One region of the Mesorhizobium sp. M5C.F.Ca.ET.164.01.1.1 genome, then DNA from elsewhere that is predicted to be linked to it. Evidence: riboswitches for the same ligand, from Rfam matches in the RefSeq annotation. Region 1 holds a riboswitch; the other holds the start of a gene.
The links. Region 1 has a riboswitch for thiamine pyrophosphate ahead of EN807_RS13880 (YkoF family thiamine/hydroxymethylpyrimidine-binding protein). Riboswitches for the same ligand answer to the same signal wherever they lie in the genome.
Positions count from the first base shown of each region.

Region 1 (7,841 bases):
TCCGCGCACCATCACACCAGAGAAGCCCTAGGCCCAGGCGTCGTCCTGCCCGATCACACCGACATCGACATTGCGCTGCTTGAAGATGCGGTTGCCGGTGAGCAATTCGTCGAGGTTGTCGCAGACCTTGAGGAACGGGTCGCAGAAATCCCAGATGTCGTCCAGAAGCTTCGGAGGCAGGTCCTGATGCACGCCGCCGACCCTGAAATAATTGGCATGCATGCGGGCGCCGGAGGCGCGCTCGTAGAAAACCATCAGCTTCTCGCGCTCGGCGAAACCCCAGAGCGGCGGGGTCAGCGCGCCGATATCCATCGCCTGTGTCGTGACGTTGAGGAGATGCGACAAGAGCCGGCCGATTTCGCAAAAGAGGACACGGATGAGCTGTCCGCGCCTGGGAACTGATATTTCGAGCAGCTTCTCGGCGGCGAGGCAGAACGCATGCTCCTGGTTCATCGGCGCCACGTAATCGAGCCGGTCGAAATAGGGCAGGGCCTGCAGATAGTTCTTGTACTCGATGAGTTTTTCCGTGCCGCGGTGGAGCAGGCCGATATGGGGATCGGCGCGGTCGACGATCTCGCCGTCCAGTTCCAGCACCAGCCGCAGGACGCCGTGAGCAGAGGGATGCTGCGGCCCGAAGTTGAGGGTGAAGTTGCGAACTGCGGCCTCGACCATGACGGTGCTCCGCTGTACCGAGTTTACTGCCGAAGCCGCGTGCTCCGGTCCGCCGATCAGGTCGTTGTCTGGATGATCAGCGTCAGCGTGCCATCGCCATCGATGTTGGCAGCGACAACCTGAGAGGAATCAAGCCCGCTGGCCGCCAGCGCCGTTGCTGCCTGCGGCGACGCATCGATCGAACTCTGCAGGGCCAGCAGATCTTCAACGCTGGTCTGAGTGATCACGGCTTCGGCTTGTGTCTTGAGTTCCGGAGGCAAATCCTCGAGGGCGACGATCGCAATGCCAGTAAAGTTCTGGTCGGTGAAACCTTGATCCGGCACGGCTTGGTCGGGCAGCGCCTGGTCAGGCGGCGTCTGGTCGGGCAGGGTTGGATCGGGCAGGGCTTCCGGGGCAGGGGGGGCGATTTGGGGAAGTTGCGGGTCGGTGGATTGCGCGTGGATCGGCTGCGCCAAGGCCAATCCTGAAAGGGCGGCAATTGTCGTCAACATGCGCATGATCGTTCCTTCCGTTTCCGTTTTGCTTGAGGAGGATCACCTGGTGACCACACAACCATCGTGCCGGATTATGGTTCCCGGTCCGTCACGGATATCGCTATGGTCGAGCCTATCCCGTCGTGCGTGGTCGAGTGCATGACACAGAATGTTCAGGTCGCCAGTCCGGACCAGTCATTGGGTTCACTCCTTGCGCAGCTCCGTGCGCTCGTTCGGACGCGGAAGGACGCTGTAGCATTTGGTTTGCGCATGATCCCTAGCGAAACTCATGCATCGGGCCGACGCTACGCAACGGAGAATCGATCGATGACCCATAGCCATGTTCCGTCGTCTTGGCGGCGGGCGACCTCGGCGGTTACGGTGCCGTCAGGAAGACGGGTTGACGTGAGCGCCAAATCTCCGCTGACAACAGCCGGGGCTTGATTTCCGGCAGCAAATTTTCGGCCCGTTGCGGTGATGTCCGCGAAGAGTGCCCGGATCGCTTCGCGGCCCAGCGTCAGTCGCCCCTCACCGCTGTCGACGACGGCGTTGGGTTCAAAAAGCGCGGCCATGCCGTTGATGTCTCCCACCCACTGCCGAGAGATCAGCAGGCGCTCCAAATCCTGGGGATCGCGGGCTGGCTCACGGCTTGGTTCATCGGTCATGGCGAGGACTCCTCCGACGCTCGGTACCAAGCGTTCGATCCTCCGTCAAATTTCGTTGGACGGGTATCCGGCCAAGCTCCGCCATAAGCCGATCGCGAGGTTGAGCAGCTTGGCGGTCATTCTTCCCAGTCGACATCGCGGTCCGCAACGCGCCATTCGGCGGCACCGGCGCGGCACCGGTGGCTGCGGCTGTGGTTGAGGAAGTCGGCGATCCTTGCCGCTGACTTCGCCGAGGGGAAGGTGAGCAACCGATCGCGATGGACGACGGGCTCGCCGGTCTCATTGTCCCAGATCTCGAACCGGCAGCTTGGGTTTGGTATGGCTTCGAAACGGTTCTTCATATCGATGGTCCCGGTAATCGAGGGACCCAGGTTCTGCGACCCCGGCTTACAGATGGCTTACGAGCGTTTTGGATTATGCTTTTGGCAGCGGGCACGCTCGCGCAGGTCGCCTCGATTAGCTTGCCTTTGGCGCGAGGCGCTGCGCGACATGGTCGGCGATCGCCAGGCTTGAGGTCAGGCCGGGGCTCTCGATGCCGAACAAATTGACGAGGCTCTCCACGCCGTGCACCGCCGCGTCCTGGATGACGAAGTCGGCATTGACTTCGCCGGGACCGGAGAGCTTCGGCCGGATGCCGCTATAGGCCGGCTTCAGGCTGCCATCGGCGAGCTCCGGCCAGTATTTGCGGACCTCGTCGTAAAAGCGCTCGCCACGCGCTGGATCGACGCGATAGTCGAGTTGATCCGTCCATTCGACGTCAGGCCCGAAGCGGGCGACGCCGTCGAGGTCGAGCGTCAGATGCACGCCGAGCCCGCCGGGTTCGGGTATGGGATAGACCAGTCGCGCGAACGGCGCCCGGCCGGCGACTGAAAAATAATTGCCCTTGGCGTAGCGTAGTTCTGGCACGAATTGCCGGTCGAGCCCGACAAGCGAGCCGGCAAGTGCCGTGGCGCCAAGCCCGGCGGCGTTGATGAAGCGCGCGGTGGCGATTTCAAAGCGCTCGCCGCTGGTGCTGTCGACCGTGTCGAGCACGATGCGCCCACTCTCGATGCGGCCGGCGACGATGCGGGTGTTGAGACTGAGTGTCGCCCCGTGCTCCTCGGCGTCGCCCAGCAGCGCCAGCATCAGGGCGTGGCTGCCGATGATGCCGGTCGCGGGAGACAAAAGGGCCGCCGTGCATCGCAGCTTCGGCTCCAGCCTGCGCGCCTCGGCGGCGGTTAAGGGCGTCAGGTTGCCCGCGCCGCAAGCAGAGGCGTTGGCCAGGATGGAAGCGAGCACCGGCTCCTGTCCGGCATTCGTGGCGACGATGAGCTTGCCGCAGCGCGCATGCGGCACCGCCCGCTCCTGGCAATAACGGTAGAGCCTTTCCCGGCCTGCCACGCAGAGCCGGGCCTTCAGCGATCCGGCCGGATAGTGGATGCCGGCATGGATAACCTCGGAATTGCGCGAGCTAATCCCGGTGCCGATGGCGTTCTCGGCTTCGAGGATCAGGGTGTCCATGCCGCGCTGCGCCATCTCGCGCGCGATCGCGAGGCCGACGACCCCGGCGCCTGCAACGATGCAGTCGACATGGTCCACGATCAGGCCACCTCAGCCTCGATGTTGTGCCTGGTGAGCCGTTTAGGAATGACGGCTCGGCGATGCGCACAGCCGGCTTGTCGCAGGTTCTCGCGTTTTGCGGCCTCGAAGTTGAAATTCTGCATGTCTTCCGTCCATCCGCCAGCGCTTTCGAAAGGGCTTGACACCCTTACAAGAAACAGATGCAGCAAACAGCATTAATGCCAGAGGGACCTGCCGATGCGCGCCGAACGGCGGCAAGGACGCACGTCCCGGCATGCAGGACAGGAACCATCATGGACGCTCGACCGAATTCTCCCGAGGCTCGCGACATCAGCTACCACATGCACGGCTACACCAATGCCCGCAAGCATGAGGAAGCAGGGCCGCTCGTCATCGAGAAAGGCGACGGCATCTATGTCGAGGATCTCGCCGGCAACCGCTATATCGAAGCAATGGCCGGGCTTTGGAGCGTCGCGGTCGGCTTCTCCGAGAAGCGGCTGGTCGACGCGGCGGTGCGCCAGATGTCCAAGCTGCCTTACTATCACGACTTCGGTTCCAAATCGCATTCGCCGCTGATCGATCTCGCCGAGAAGCTTGTGCAGATGGCGCCAGTGTCGATGAGCAAGGCGTATTTCACCAATTCCGGCTCCGAGGCCAACGATACGGCCATGAAGATGATCTGGTACCGGTCCAATGCGCTCGGCCAGCCGGCACGCAAGAAGATCATCAGCCGCAATCGAGGCTATCACGGCGTCACCATTGCCGCGGCAAGCCTGACCGGACTGCCCAACAACCACATTTCCTTCGACCTGCCGATCGCCAATGTGCTGCACACGTCGACGCCGCACCACTGGCGCGAGGCGCTGCCAGGCGAGAGCGAAGAGCAGTTTTCGAGCCGGCTTGCCGACGACTTGGAAAAGCTGATCCTGGCCGAGGGCCCGGAAACCATCGCCGCCTTCTTCGGCGAACCGATTATGGGCGCCGGCGGCGTCATCGTTCCGCCGGCCGGCTACTGGGACAAGATCCAGGCGGTGCTGTCGAAATACGACATCCTGCTCGTTGCCGACGAAGTCATCTGCGGCTTTGGCCGAACCGGCGAAATGTTCGGCTCGCAGACCTTCGGCATCAGGCCCGACATCATGGTGCTGTCGAAACAGATCTCTTCATCCTACCTGCCGATCTCGGCCCTGCTGATCAACGAAAAAGTCTTCGAGCCGATTGCCGACGAAAGCAATCGCATCGGCACCTTCGGCCACGGCTTCACCGGCGGCGGCCATCCCGTTGCGGCCGCGGTCGCGTTGGAGAACCTGAAGCTGATCGAGGAGCGCGATCTCGTCGGCAATGCGCGCACGGTCGGCGCGCATATGCAGAATCGGCTGCGCAAGTTCGCTTCGCACCCGCTTGTCGACGAAGTGCGCGGCGTCGGCCTGATCGCGGCGGTCGAACTGGTCGGCGACAAGGCGGACAAGACGCCGTGGGAGACGGCCGGCGCGCTGGGCAGGCTCGTCAACGGTTTCATGCAGCAGAACGGCGTCATCTCGCGCAACATGGGCGACGCGCTGGCCTTCTGCCCGCCGCTGATCATCACCGAACCCCAGGTCGATCAGGTGGTCGATGCGTTTGAAAGATCGCTCGAAGGCGCGGTCAAGCAGGTCGGGTCACTGAACTGATCAGGTCGTCCGAAGGCAGAGGCTGAATGGGGGTCGGTGATTGGCGAAAGTCGGCAGCTTCGCTGGCGGCGCCACGCTCGGCAATTGGTCTGAAGCGATTGCCCTGGACCGTACTTGAACATCGTTCGCGCAGCTGCTACGTCGCCCATATCGACAGGGGCGCTCCGTATTGCCGGGGCTGAGATGGAAGGTGCAAGCCTTCGGTCCCTCAAGCTGATCTGGGTAATGCCAGCGGAGCGAGGCGACTATGTTTTCAGGTGCACAGATTTCCCTGTATCCGATGTGCGACGATTTCGTCGGCGTCATCCTCAAAGCAATTTCGGCGATGGATTTCTATCGGCCGAATTTCCGCATTGAGACCGACGACATCTCGACGCTGATCGTCGGCCCGCCGGAACAGCTTTTTCCGGCCATACGCGATCTGTTCGCCTCGGCGGCGGCAAGTGGTGTGCATTGCGTCTTGTCGGCGACGGTGTCGCGCGGCTGCCCCGGCGAGCCCGACGATCCAATCTGCACACCGATTTCCGGCAGCAGCCACGAACTCTCCCTGGCCGAGCGCATCGGCGCGGCGCGGGCGCATGTCGACGGTGCGAAAAAGCTCGAACAAGAGGTCACCGCGCAGTTCTCGCTCTATCCGCTCGGCGAAGGCCATCACATGGACGAGATCTACGGCTGCATCGACTTCCTCAAGACTTCGGGCGTCTTCGACAAGTCGAAGAACTTCTGCACCAAGCTGAGAGGCGACGCTGGGCCGGTGTTCGCGACGCTGTCGGAAGCCTTCCTTCGCTTCGGCGCGCCGCAAGGCCATGTCGCGCTCGACCTCACAGTGTCGGCGAACAGCCCGAGCTAAGGTGTGTCGATATTCAGGTGATGCCGGCCTGCGAACGGCGGTTCCCTGCGCTTCCGGTGCTCACGTACTTTAGTACGCTCCGCTCCGGTTCTCGGAAACCATCATTCTCGGCGCGGCCTGACCTGAATCTCAACACACCGGGTTGCTCTATCATTGGCGGCCGAAACGGCATCCGGAACGACCACCAGCTTGCCGACAAAGTCCTTGGCGATGAAATCCGCCTGGGCGCGGTGGAAATTGGAGAGCTTGTAGACACCGCCGACCAGCGGCCGGATCTTCTTCTCTTCGATGTAGCGGACGATACGGCGAAAGTCCGCACGCGTGCCCTGGCTGGAACCGTGCAGCTGCAACTGCTTGAGATACATGGTGCGCAGGTCGAGTTGCACGACCGGGCCGGCAATCGCGCCGGCCGTTGTGTAGCGGCCTTCGGGCCGAAGAATGCGCAAAAGGTCGTTGAAGATGGCGCCGCCGACCAGGTCGGCAACCACGTCGATCGGCTGGCCTCCGGTCGCCGCGTTCACGGCGGCGGGCAGGTCAGCCACGCCGCGGGTGATCACCGCCTCGGCGCCGATGTCGAGCACGGCCTGTTCCTTGCCCTTGCCGACGACGGCAAAGGGGATGGCGCCGCGCGCCCGCGCCAATTGCACGACGCCGGAGCCGACGCCGCCCGACGCGCCGGTGACCAGCACGCGCTCGCCAGCCCTTAGTGCGGCGCGTTCCAGCATCTGTTCGCCGGTGAGATAAGCGCAGCAGAAGGTGGCGAGTTCGACATCGGCCAGCTCGGTGGCGACGACATGGGCGTTCTCGGCCGGCACGGCCTGGTATTCGGCATAGCCGCCGTCGCGGCCGTGGCCCATATAGTCGATGTCGGCGAGGGAATCGTCGTCGCGGTTGTAGATCGAGAAATCGACCATCACCCGCTCGCCGATGCGGGCCGAAGAAACACCGTCGCCGACCGCGACGATGTGCCCGACGGTGTCGGTGCCCTGGATGCGCGGGAAGGTCAGTGTGTTGCCTTGCCGCCGCCAGGTCGACACGGCGGCAGCATCTTCTTCCGTGCCATAGGCACCCTGGCGCACCCAGACATCGGTGTTGTTCATGCCGCAAGCGGTCACCTTGACCAGCACTTCGTCAGGCGCGGGCGAAGGCACTTTCACGTCGGTGCGGTAGACGAGCTTTTCCGGCCCGCCGTGGCCGACCAGCTGCACGGCGGCCATGGTGGCGGGGAGGGTCTTGGTCATCGCGCTCATATCAGCCTTCAGACGTTGGCAAACACGCTTTTCACCGCATCAGCCGTTTTTGACACTACGATGTCGGCCTCTTCGCGCGTCAGGCAGAGCGGCGGCGCGAAGCCCAGAATGTCCCCCTGCGGCATGGCGCGGCCGATGACGCCGCGCTCGCCAAGGGCTGTCGCGACCTGCGGCCCGATCTTTTGCGAGGCATCGAAGAACACGCGGTCGTCCCGGTCGGCGACGAATTCGATTGCCGCCAGCATGCCGTCGCCGCGCACCTCGCCGACATTTTTGTGGCCGCCGACGGCTTTCGCTAGTTCGGCGCGGAAATAGGCGCCGGTCTCGCCGGCGTTGGTCACCAGGTCCATCTCGTCGATCAGTTCCAGGTTGGCGACGCCGGCGGCGACGCAGATCGGATGCGCCGAATAGGTCCAGCCATGACCGAGCGAGCCGAGCTTGTCGGAACCCTGCACCAGCACCTGCCAGACCTTGTCCGAGACGATGACGCCCGACAGCGGCGCATAGGCCGAAGTCAGGCCCTTGGCGATGGTGATCAGGTCGGGCTTGATACCGTAATGGTCGGAGCCGAACATCGTGCCCAGCCGGCCGAAGCCGGTGACCACTTCGTCGGCGACGAGCAGTACGTCGTACTTCTTCAACACTGCCTGGATTTTTTCCCAATAAAGAGCGGGCGGCGGCACTATGCCGCCGGTGCCGAG
Region 1 is NZ_SRTG01000001.1:2,828,661-2,836,501, forward strand. It holds partial or broken gene EN807_RS13850 (NADH-quinone oxidoreductase subunit D) at 1-672, opposite strand, end outside; gene EN807_RS13855 (hypothetical protein) at 729-1,169, opposite strand; gene EN807_RS13860 (nuclear transport factor 2 family protein) at 1,451-1,810, opposite strand; gene EN807_RS13865 (hypothetical protein) at 1,927-2,151, opposite strand; gene EN807_RS13870 (NAD(P)/FAD-dependent oxidoreductase) at 2,267-3,388, opposite strand; gene EN807_RS13875 (aspartate aminotransferase family protein) at 3,664-5,040, shown strand; TPP riboswitch at 5,186-5,297, shown strand; gene EN807_RS13880 (YkoF family thiamine/hydroxymethylpyrimidine-binding protein) at 5,288-5,890, shown strand; gene EN807_RS13885 (alcohol dehydrogenase family protein) at 5,992-7,140, opposite strand; gene EN807_RS13890 (aspartate aminotransferase family protein) at 7,149-7,841, opposite strand, start outside.

Region 2 (7,841 bases), 770 kb from region 1:
GCATGCTGCTCTATCTGCAGACTGTCTTCGTCGCCGTGCTCGCTTATCTTTTCCTTGGGGAAAGCTTGCACGACTACGACCTCGCCGGCGCTGCCTTTATCGTCGCCGGCCTGCTGCTCGCCACCGCGATCAAGCCGAGGCAGCGCACGGTGCATGTCGCGTAAGGAACATCCGCACAGCCGAACCGAAGACGGCGCTAGCGATTAAGAGCCGAGGCGCACATCACGCCAGATAACGTTCGACGGTTTCGCTTGGATCGGCGGTCCGTCTGCGGCATGCATCCGGGCTGGCGGGCAGCTCTCGTCGCTTCGCTCGTGCTGGCAGGGCTTTCCGCCGCGCTCGCCGTGCTCGTTGCCCTGCCGCTCGCCTGGTTTCTCTGGCGGCACGTGGTGCCGTGGGCGAATATCTTCCGCCTGCTCGGCGTGGCGCCTTTCATCCTGCCGCCTGTTATCACCGCGCTCGGCCTGTTGACCTTCTGGGCGATGGCCGGCTCCTACGGCGCGCCATGGACGGCAGTCATCAGCCACGCGATCTTCTTTGTGACGCTGCCCCTGGTTACGCTGTCGCTCGGCTTCTCCACTATCGACCGATCTCTGGTGGAAGCGGCCTCGATCATGGGCGCCGACAGCCGGACAGTGCTTCGAACGGTCCAGCTGCCGCTGATCTTGGAGCGCCGTTCTGGCATCTGTTCGAGCGCCAGATGCAGCCGCGTCGGCTTTTAGATCTAAGATGCGCAGGTCCATCCGGGGCGTATTGTCGCTCAGGCAATCAGGATCGCGACCGTTTAGGTCCTCACCTTCTGAGATACAGCCATAGGGTCGTCGGCGCCAGGACCGCGGTCAGCGCCACCGGCGTGATCAGGGCGAGGACGACCTGACTGAGTGTCGCCCCGCCACCCATCAGCCCGCGCAGCGCCGTCGTCATCAGCGACACCGGGTTGACTTCGACGAAGGCCCGCAGCCAGTTCGGCATGGTGCCGGGGTCAACCATGATGTTGGAGGCGAAGACGAGAGGGAACAGGAAAGTAAAGCCGAGCGTCATCACCGTGGTTGGCGTGCGGATCAGCAGGCCGAGCACGATGAATACCCAGCCCATGCCGAACCCGATGGCAATCAGCATGGCGAAGGCGGCAAGCACGCCGGGGATGCCTGCCTCAGGCCGGTAGCCTAGGATCAGCCCGATGGTGAGAATGATCGAGGCGGCAATCAAATGGCGCAGGATGTCGCCCACCATCAGGCCGGCGAACGGAGACAGCGACCAGATCGGCAGCGATCGGAAGCGGTCAAATAAGCCCTTGCCGAGATCGGTCGACAATCCCATGCCCGAATAGACTGCGTTGAACACCACGGTCTGAACCAGGATGCGGGGTAGGAAGAACTGCAGGTATTCCCCAGGCGAACCGGCAAGCGCACCGCCGAAGACGAAGGTGAAGAGCAGCGTGAACATGATCGGAGTCATCACCAGATCGAAGAGCTGCTCTGGCACATGCTTGAATTTCAGCACAGCGCGCCATCCGAAGACGAGCGCGTTGGAAACGGCTGATGGGGTTCTAGGTCGGGCGACGCTTTGCAGCCGCTGCAGGGATGTCGTGTCGATCATGGCTTGTCGCCTTCCTTGCGGCTTTCACCCACGCCCGGCTGGCCCGTCAGCGCGAAGAAGACCTCCTCGAGGCTGGGTTGGCCCATGGAGAAATCCGACAGCTCGATGCCGGCGGCGACCAGATCGGCCAGCGCCTCGTTGGCGGTCTTCGCTGTGCCGGCAAGGACGGAGAGCTCCGCGCCTTCGGCACTGCGTTGGACAGGATGTTCCAGCCGGCGTTCGAGAATGGTCGCCGCTTGGTCCAGCCGTGCCACATCGGCGAGCGCGACATGGAGAAAGCCGGAGCCGGTGGCCGCCTTCAGTTCGCGGCTGGTACCTTCGGCGATCTTCCTGCCGTGGTCGATGACGGCGATGCGCGCTGCAAGTTGATCGGCCTCTTCGAGATATTGGGTGGTGAGCAGGATGGTGACGCCGGCCTCGGCGAGGCCGCGGATCATGCCCCAGACATCCTTGCGGGCGTTCGGGTCGAGGCCTGTAGTCGGCTCGTCGAGGAACAGCACGCCCGGCGTGACGACCAGCGAGGCGGCTATGTCGAGCCGCCTTCGCATGCCACCTGAATAGTCCCTCACCTGCTTCGTCGCCGCTTCGGACAAGCCGAAAGCCGCGAGCAAATCGTCCGCACGGGCTTTCGCGGCGCGACGGCGAAAACCCCAGAGTCGGGCGAGCAGGACGAGGTTCTCCCGGCCCGTCAAGTCCTCGTCGAGCGAAGCGAACTGCCCGGTCATCGCGATTGCCGCACGGACCTCATGCGGGGCCTGCACGAGATCGTGCCCCATCACGGTCGCGGAGCCGGCGTCGGGGCGCGACAGCGTCGCGAGCATCCGCATCAGCGTTGTCTTGCCGGCGCCGTTCGGGCCCAGGATGGCGAAAATCATGCCGCGCGGCACATCGAGATTGATACCATCGACCGCGCGCAGTTTGCCGAATGTCTTGACCAGGCCGCGGGCGGAAATGGCTGACTGGGCAAGGCCCATAGAAGGCACACCCATAGGAGAAGTATCGTTCATGCAATCATCACGCTAGAGGTTCCGACCATCCGCCTGGCCGCCGAGGCTGAAGAGCCGGTCAGATCATATGTCGGACAGGTATCTACTCATTTCGGTTTTCACTCGATCACGGCGCAGGCCTGACGATTTCCGGCATCACCTGCAGGCTGGCTTTTGTAGTCGTCCTGTCCGCCGTGGATCATCAATACCTTGCCTCGTATGGCCGTATCTCCACCATCCAGCTTGACCACGCTGTTGAAAGCCTGGGCACGCAAAACGCCGTCGGGGCCGACCCGCTGATTTGGCATATCGCCCGCGTGCGGGCCTTTCCCGGTGAGGTATCCATGTTCGGCATTCGTCGGATTGAAATGCCCACCGGCCGAGGCATGGCCGGTCTGATGGTCGCACTTTCCGGTTTCGTGAACATGGAATGCAACCCATTCACCCGCCGGCAGTCCTGTTATCTCCAACGCTATCAGCACGCCGTGCGCCGTCTCGGTCAGCGTGGCCGTTCCGTTCTTCTCGCCAGCCATGTTGACGAATTCGGCTTTCGCGGTCGCGGTGTCCTGAGCCGCTGCAGGCATCGCGACCGCCAGCGCCAACCCTGCTGTTGCAACCAATTTTTTCATTACTCGTCCTCCGGTTGTCCAAGGAAGCCAAACATCAAGGGGGTCTCTTCGTTCCATTTGGGAATTGAGTTTTTGTCTCCGGCACGGCCGCCAGGGAAGCGACGCCGACAACTTTTTCGATGTGCCTCAGTTTACACCCATTCGAAGAGTTGCGCGGTTTGCCAGCCAGCCAGCAGTATGATGAGGATACCAACGAGCCTGAGTAGCGTCTTTTCTGCGATTGACTTCACTACCCATCCGGCCATCGGCGCTGCGACTACGCCGCCAAGGATCAAGCCGGCGACAGAGAGTAGATTTTCCGTTAGCTCTCCTGCCTCCTCCCAGTGGCCGGTTAGCACCGCAAACAAGAAGGTCAGAGACACCGAGAGCGTGATGAGGAACTCGCTGGCATTTACCGTACCAATAACGTAGCGGGGCGTCCCGCCAAAACCGAGAAGGCCCGTTGTTACGATGGGTCCCCATCCGCCACCCCCTGCCGCATCGAGAAATCCACCACCAAGTCCAAGGGGAGGTACCGCGCTTGCAGGGACCGGATTGCTTGGGATACGCCGGAAGGAACGGAACAGGAGCCAAGCTCCGACGAGCGCAAGGTATGTGGTCACATATGGCTTCATGATCGCTCCCTCAAACGAGGTGAGCACAAAAGCGCCGAGAACGCCGCCGAGAACGCCAAACGGCATCAGCCGCCAGAAAAGCTTCCAGTCGATGTTGCGGTGATAGAGGTGAGCCGAACCCGAGGCCGCTGTGGTAAACAGCTCAGCCGCGTGAACTGAAGCCGAAGCGTGTGCAGGAGACACGCCAAACCCCAGCAGTGTTGTCGAGCAAACCACGCCGTAGGCCATGCCGAGAGCCCCGTCCACGGCTTGAGCTACAAACCCTACGAGCGCAAAAAGAATGAACTCTTGCATTTGGCTCTCCAACAAAGCGCGGGTCGCAATTGCCGAAAAGACAATTCACCAAACGCCTGGCATCGACAATGGAGACGACGAACGGGAAATTGTCCACTCGATCGACGCCTTTCCTGTACCTTCAGTCATTCAGCCTCTCAGGATATCGAGCGCGACCTCTCGAGTTGGTTGTTCGGGTAGCCGCACCTCCTCTGACCTGAGGTTTCACGGGTCGGGCGCGGACTTGCAGCTCCGCCCCATATCTGTTTAATTGCCGCCATCCACAGGGGTGCTCCGTATCGTCGGGGCTGAGAGATGGGCTGCAAGCCCGTAAACCCTAGAGCTGATCTGGATAATACCAGCGGAGCGAGGCGGGCGATGTTTTCTGACGTACAGATTTCTCTTTATCCGACGACCGGCGATTTCGGCGGTGTCGTCATCTCCGCGACGCTCGATGCGCTCGACCTTTGTCGCAATCGGTTGCGCATAGGCACAGGCGATATTTCGACGCTGCCGGTCGGCCGGCTCCAGGGCCATGTCACGATCGAGCTTACGGTTTCGGCCAACAGCCCGGCCCCGCGCTGATCTTTTCGCGCCAGGCAGGTCTCGCATGTCCCAATCTTTCTCCGCCGCGCCGCGAATCGCAGCCTTGTTCGCCAAGATCGGACCGGCCCTGCTATCGGTCGGCACGCTGGTTTTGGCTTGGGAGCTCTATGCGCGCATCTCGGGCATCTCACCCACGACGCTGCCCGCTCCGTCACGAGTCCTCGCCCAGGCCATCCACCAGCGTCAGGCGCTGTTCGAGAACACCGTGCCGACGATCAGCGCCACATTGGTGGGCTTCGCCTGCTCGCTGGCCGTTGCCTTCCTTCTTTCGGTGCTGATCGATTTCTTCAAGCCGCTGCGCCGCGCCCTATTCCCGGTCTTCATCATCAGCCAGACCCTGCCGCTGGTGGCGATCGCCCCGCTGATCGTTCTCTGGTTCGGCTTCGGGCTGACGCCGAAGATCATGCTGGTCGCCCTCGTGACTTTCTTTCCCATGCTGGTCGCGCTGGTGCAGGGTTATGAATCGACGGATCGGGACATCTCGGCGCTTCTGAGTTCGATGGGCGCTTCCCGCATGCGCATTTTCCTGCTGGCCCGCCTGCCCTCCTCGCTGCCATATTTCTTCGCCGGGCTGCGCATCTCGATCACCTATGCCGTGGTGGGCGCCATCTTCGCGGAATATGCCGGCGCGGCCAAAGGGCTCGGCATCTACATGCTCAACGCCAAGAACAATTTCCGGCCCGATCTCGTGCTCGCAGCCGTGCTGATCAGCGCCTTGCTCACGCTGGCCCTGTTTGCCGCCACGGTGCTGATCCAGCGCGCCGCCATGCCATGGGAGCGGCTCGATGCCGCACGAAAGTCATGAGCAGGCGGCTGGAGCTGCGCCAGGTCAGCAAGCGTTTTGGCGGCATTGACGTGCTTGCCGGCATCACCCTGCATGTCGAGCCGGGCGAATTCGTTTCAATCCTCGGCCCCTCCGGAGCCGGCAAATCCACGATCTTCAAATTGCTGACGGGTGGTCTCGAAGGCCACGGCGGCGGCGTCGACTTCGACGGGCGGCCATTGGCCGACGCGCGCCGACCGTTTGCCTTCATGCCACAACACGGTGCCCTGATGCCTTGGCGCACGGTTATCGACAACACCGCGCTGGGCTTGGAAATGCAAGGCATGTCCCGCAAGGCGGCGGGCGACAAGGTGGCGCCGCTCTTCGGCGAATTCGGCCTTGCGGGCTTCGAGCAAAAGTATCCGGCGCAGCTCTCGGGCGGAATGCGCCAGCGCGCCGCGCTGTTGCGTACCGTCGTGCAGGACCGCGCCATGCTGTTGCTCGACGAACCGTTCGGCGCACTCGACGCCCTCACGCGCACCGGCATGCAGCGCTGGCTTCAGATGATGTGGGACCGACACCGCTGGACCGTCTTGCTGATCACCCACGACGTGCGCGAGGCAGTCTTCCTGTCCGACCGCATCTATGTGCTGAGCGGCCGCCCCGCCCGCGTGCTGCGCGAAATCGCCATACCTCTTCCGCGCCCGCGCACGGATCTTGCCTCGCCGGAAGCCAGCGCCATCGAAGCCGACATCCTCGATACCCTGCTCGATCCACAGCCCGCCCAAAGGACTTGACCATGCTTTCCAGACGCCTCTTCATCGCTGCCGCATTGATCACCGGGCTCGGACCCGTCAAGTCCGTCCGCGCCCAGCAGACTGTCACCGTCGCACTAGACTGGACACCGAACACAAACCATGTCGGGCTCTATGTCGCCCAGGCGAAAGGCTTCTACGCCGAGGCCGGGCTCGACGTGCAGATCCTGCCCTACAGCGACACTGCGGCCGGTACGCTGATCGCCAACCGCGTGGCCGATTTCGGTATATTGGGATCCATAGGATTGTTCACCCAACGCACCGCCGGGGCCGACCTCGTCGCCACCTACGCAATCATGCAGACAGAAACCGGCAGGCTGGTGTTCAATGCCGACCGCGCCGATATACAGTCCCCAAGGGACCTGGACGGCCTGACCTATGGCGGTTTCGGCAGCGCCTGGGAGAATGCGCTGATCGGCACCATCATCCGCCATGATGGCGGCGAGGGCAAATTCGAAACGGTGACGCTGGGCACCTCCGCCTATGAGGCCTTGGCCAATGGCGCAGTCGATTTTACGCTCGAAGTCTACACTTGGGAGGGGATCAAAGCGGAACTTGACGGCAAGGCCCAGCGCGCCTTCCGCTACGCCGATTTCGGCGTGCCCGACCAACACACCAATTTCATTGGCTCGAGCCGGCCCTACCTCGAAAAGAACAAGGACACGGCAACCGGGTTCATCGCCGCGACCAGGCGCGGCTATGCCTTCGCCGTCGAACATCCGCAAGAAGCGGCTGATATCCTGATCGCAGCAAACAGCGACGTGCTGACCGACCGTCCGCTGATCGAAGCTTCCCTGAAGGCGCTGGTCGACGGCCACTATCTGCAAAGCCCCACCGGCGCGATCGGCATAATCGATCCAGCAAAGATGGAGGCGATCGGCGACTACCTGTTCGAGGCCGGCGCCCTGCGCGACAGCGATGGGAACCTGATCGGCGAACGCCCCGATTTCGCGGCCTATTACAGCAACGCCTATATAGCCGGCGAAAAATGAGCCCGCCGCTGTGCATATACCTCAATGCCGTGATCTTTGGCCTCGGCAGTTACGAGGCCGGTTGGCGCTCCCGAAAAGCGACCCGCTTGCCTCGACTAGCCTCGACTATTGGGTCGATCAGCAAAGCTTCATCGACGACGTGATGCCTTTGCTGGAGCGTTCGGAAGCTTTCGACGCTGGGGGTGAGCGCATCCTTCGCGAGCGATACGGCCTGCCAAGTCTTTAGGTCTAGAATCGAACAGGGGCGCGTGGCGGTGCTTATTCACGACCGGGCGCGGCTCTCGACTGACGTGATGGCTTCGTGTCTTGCTTTGGCGTCAGTTCCGCCCCGGGTTGGCCGTTCAATCGTTTCTTGAGGATGTCAATGAGGCTGATGGTGACCGCGATCACCGCAGGGCCGAGGACGAGCCCGGATGCTCCAAAGAGGAGGATGCCACCGACCGCACCGATAAAGGCCATCACTGTGTGGAGCCGCAGCCGGCTCCCGACAAGCATCGGATAGAGCAGATTGTCGATGCCGGCGACGACGCCGCCGCCCCAGATGGTCAGGATCGCTGCGCTTGC
Region 2 is NZ_SRTG01000001.1:2,061,863-2,069,703, reverse strand. It holds gene EN807_RS10195 (DMT family transporter) at 1-164, shown strand, start outside; partial or broken gene EN807_RS10190 (ABC transporter permease) at 276-668, shown strand; gene EN807_RS10185 (ABC transporter permease) at 793-1,599, opposite strand; gene EN807_RS10180 (ATP-binding cassette domain-containing protein) at 1,596-2,606, opposite strand; gene EN807_RS10175 (superoxide dismutase family protein) at 2,705-3,214, opposite strand; gene EN807_RS10170 (sulfite exporter TauE/SafE family protein) at 3,346-4,122, opposite strand; TPP riboswitch at 4,377-4,489, shown strand; gene EN807_RS10165 (hypothetical protein) at 4,480-4,686, shown strand; gene EN807_RS10160 (ABC transporter permease) at 4,712-5,512, shown strand; gene EN807_RS10155 (ABC transporter ATP-binding protein) at 5,509-6,267, shown strand; gene EN807_RS10150 (ABC transporter substrate-binding protein) at 6,270-7,277, shown strand; gene EN807_RS35465 (hypothetical protein) at 7,339-7,503, shown strand; gene EN807_RS10145 (AI-2E family transporter) at 7,536-7,841, opposite strand, start outside.
Region 2: linked by a shared signal. The riboswitch ahead of EN807_RS10165 (hypothetical protein) and the one ahead of EN807_RS13880 (YkoF family thiamine/hydroxymethylpyrimidine-binding protein) in region 1 are both predicted to bind thiamine pyrophosphate.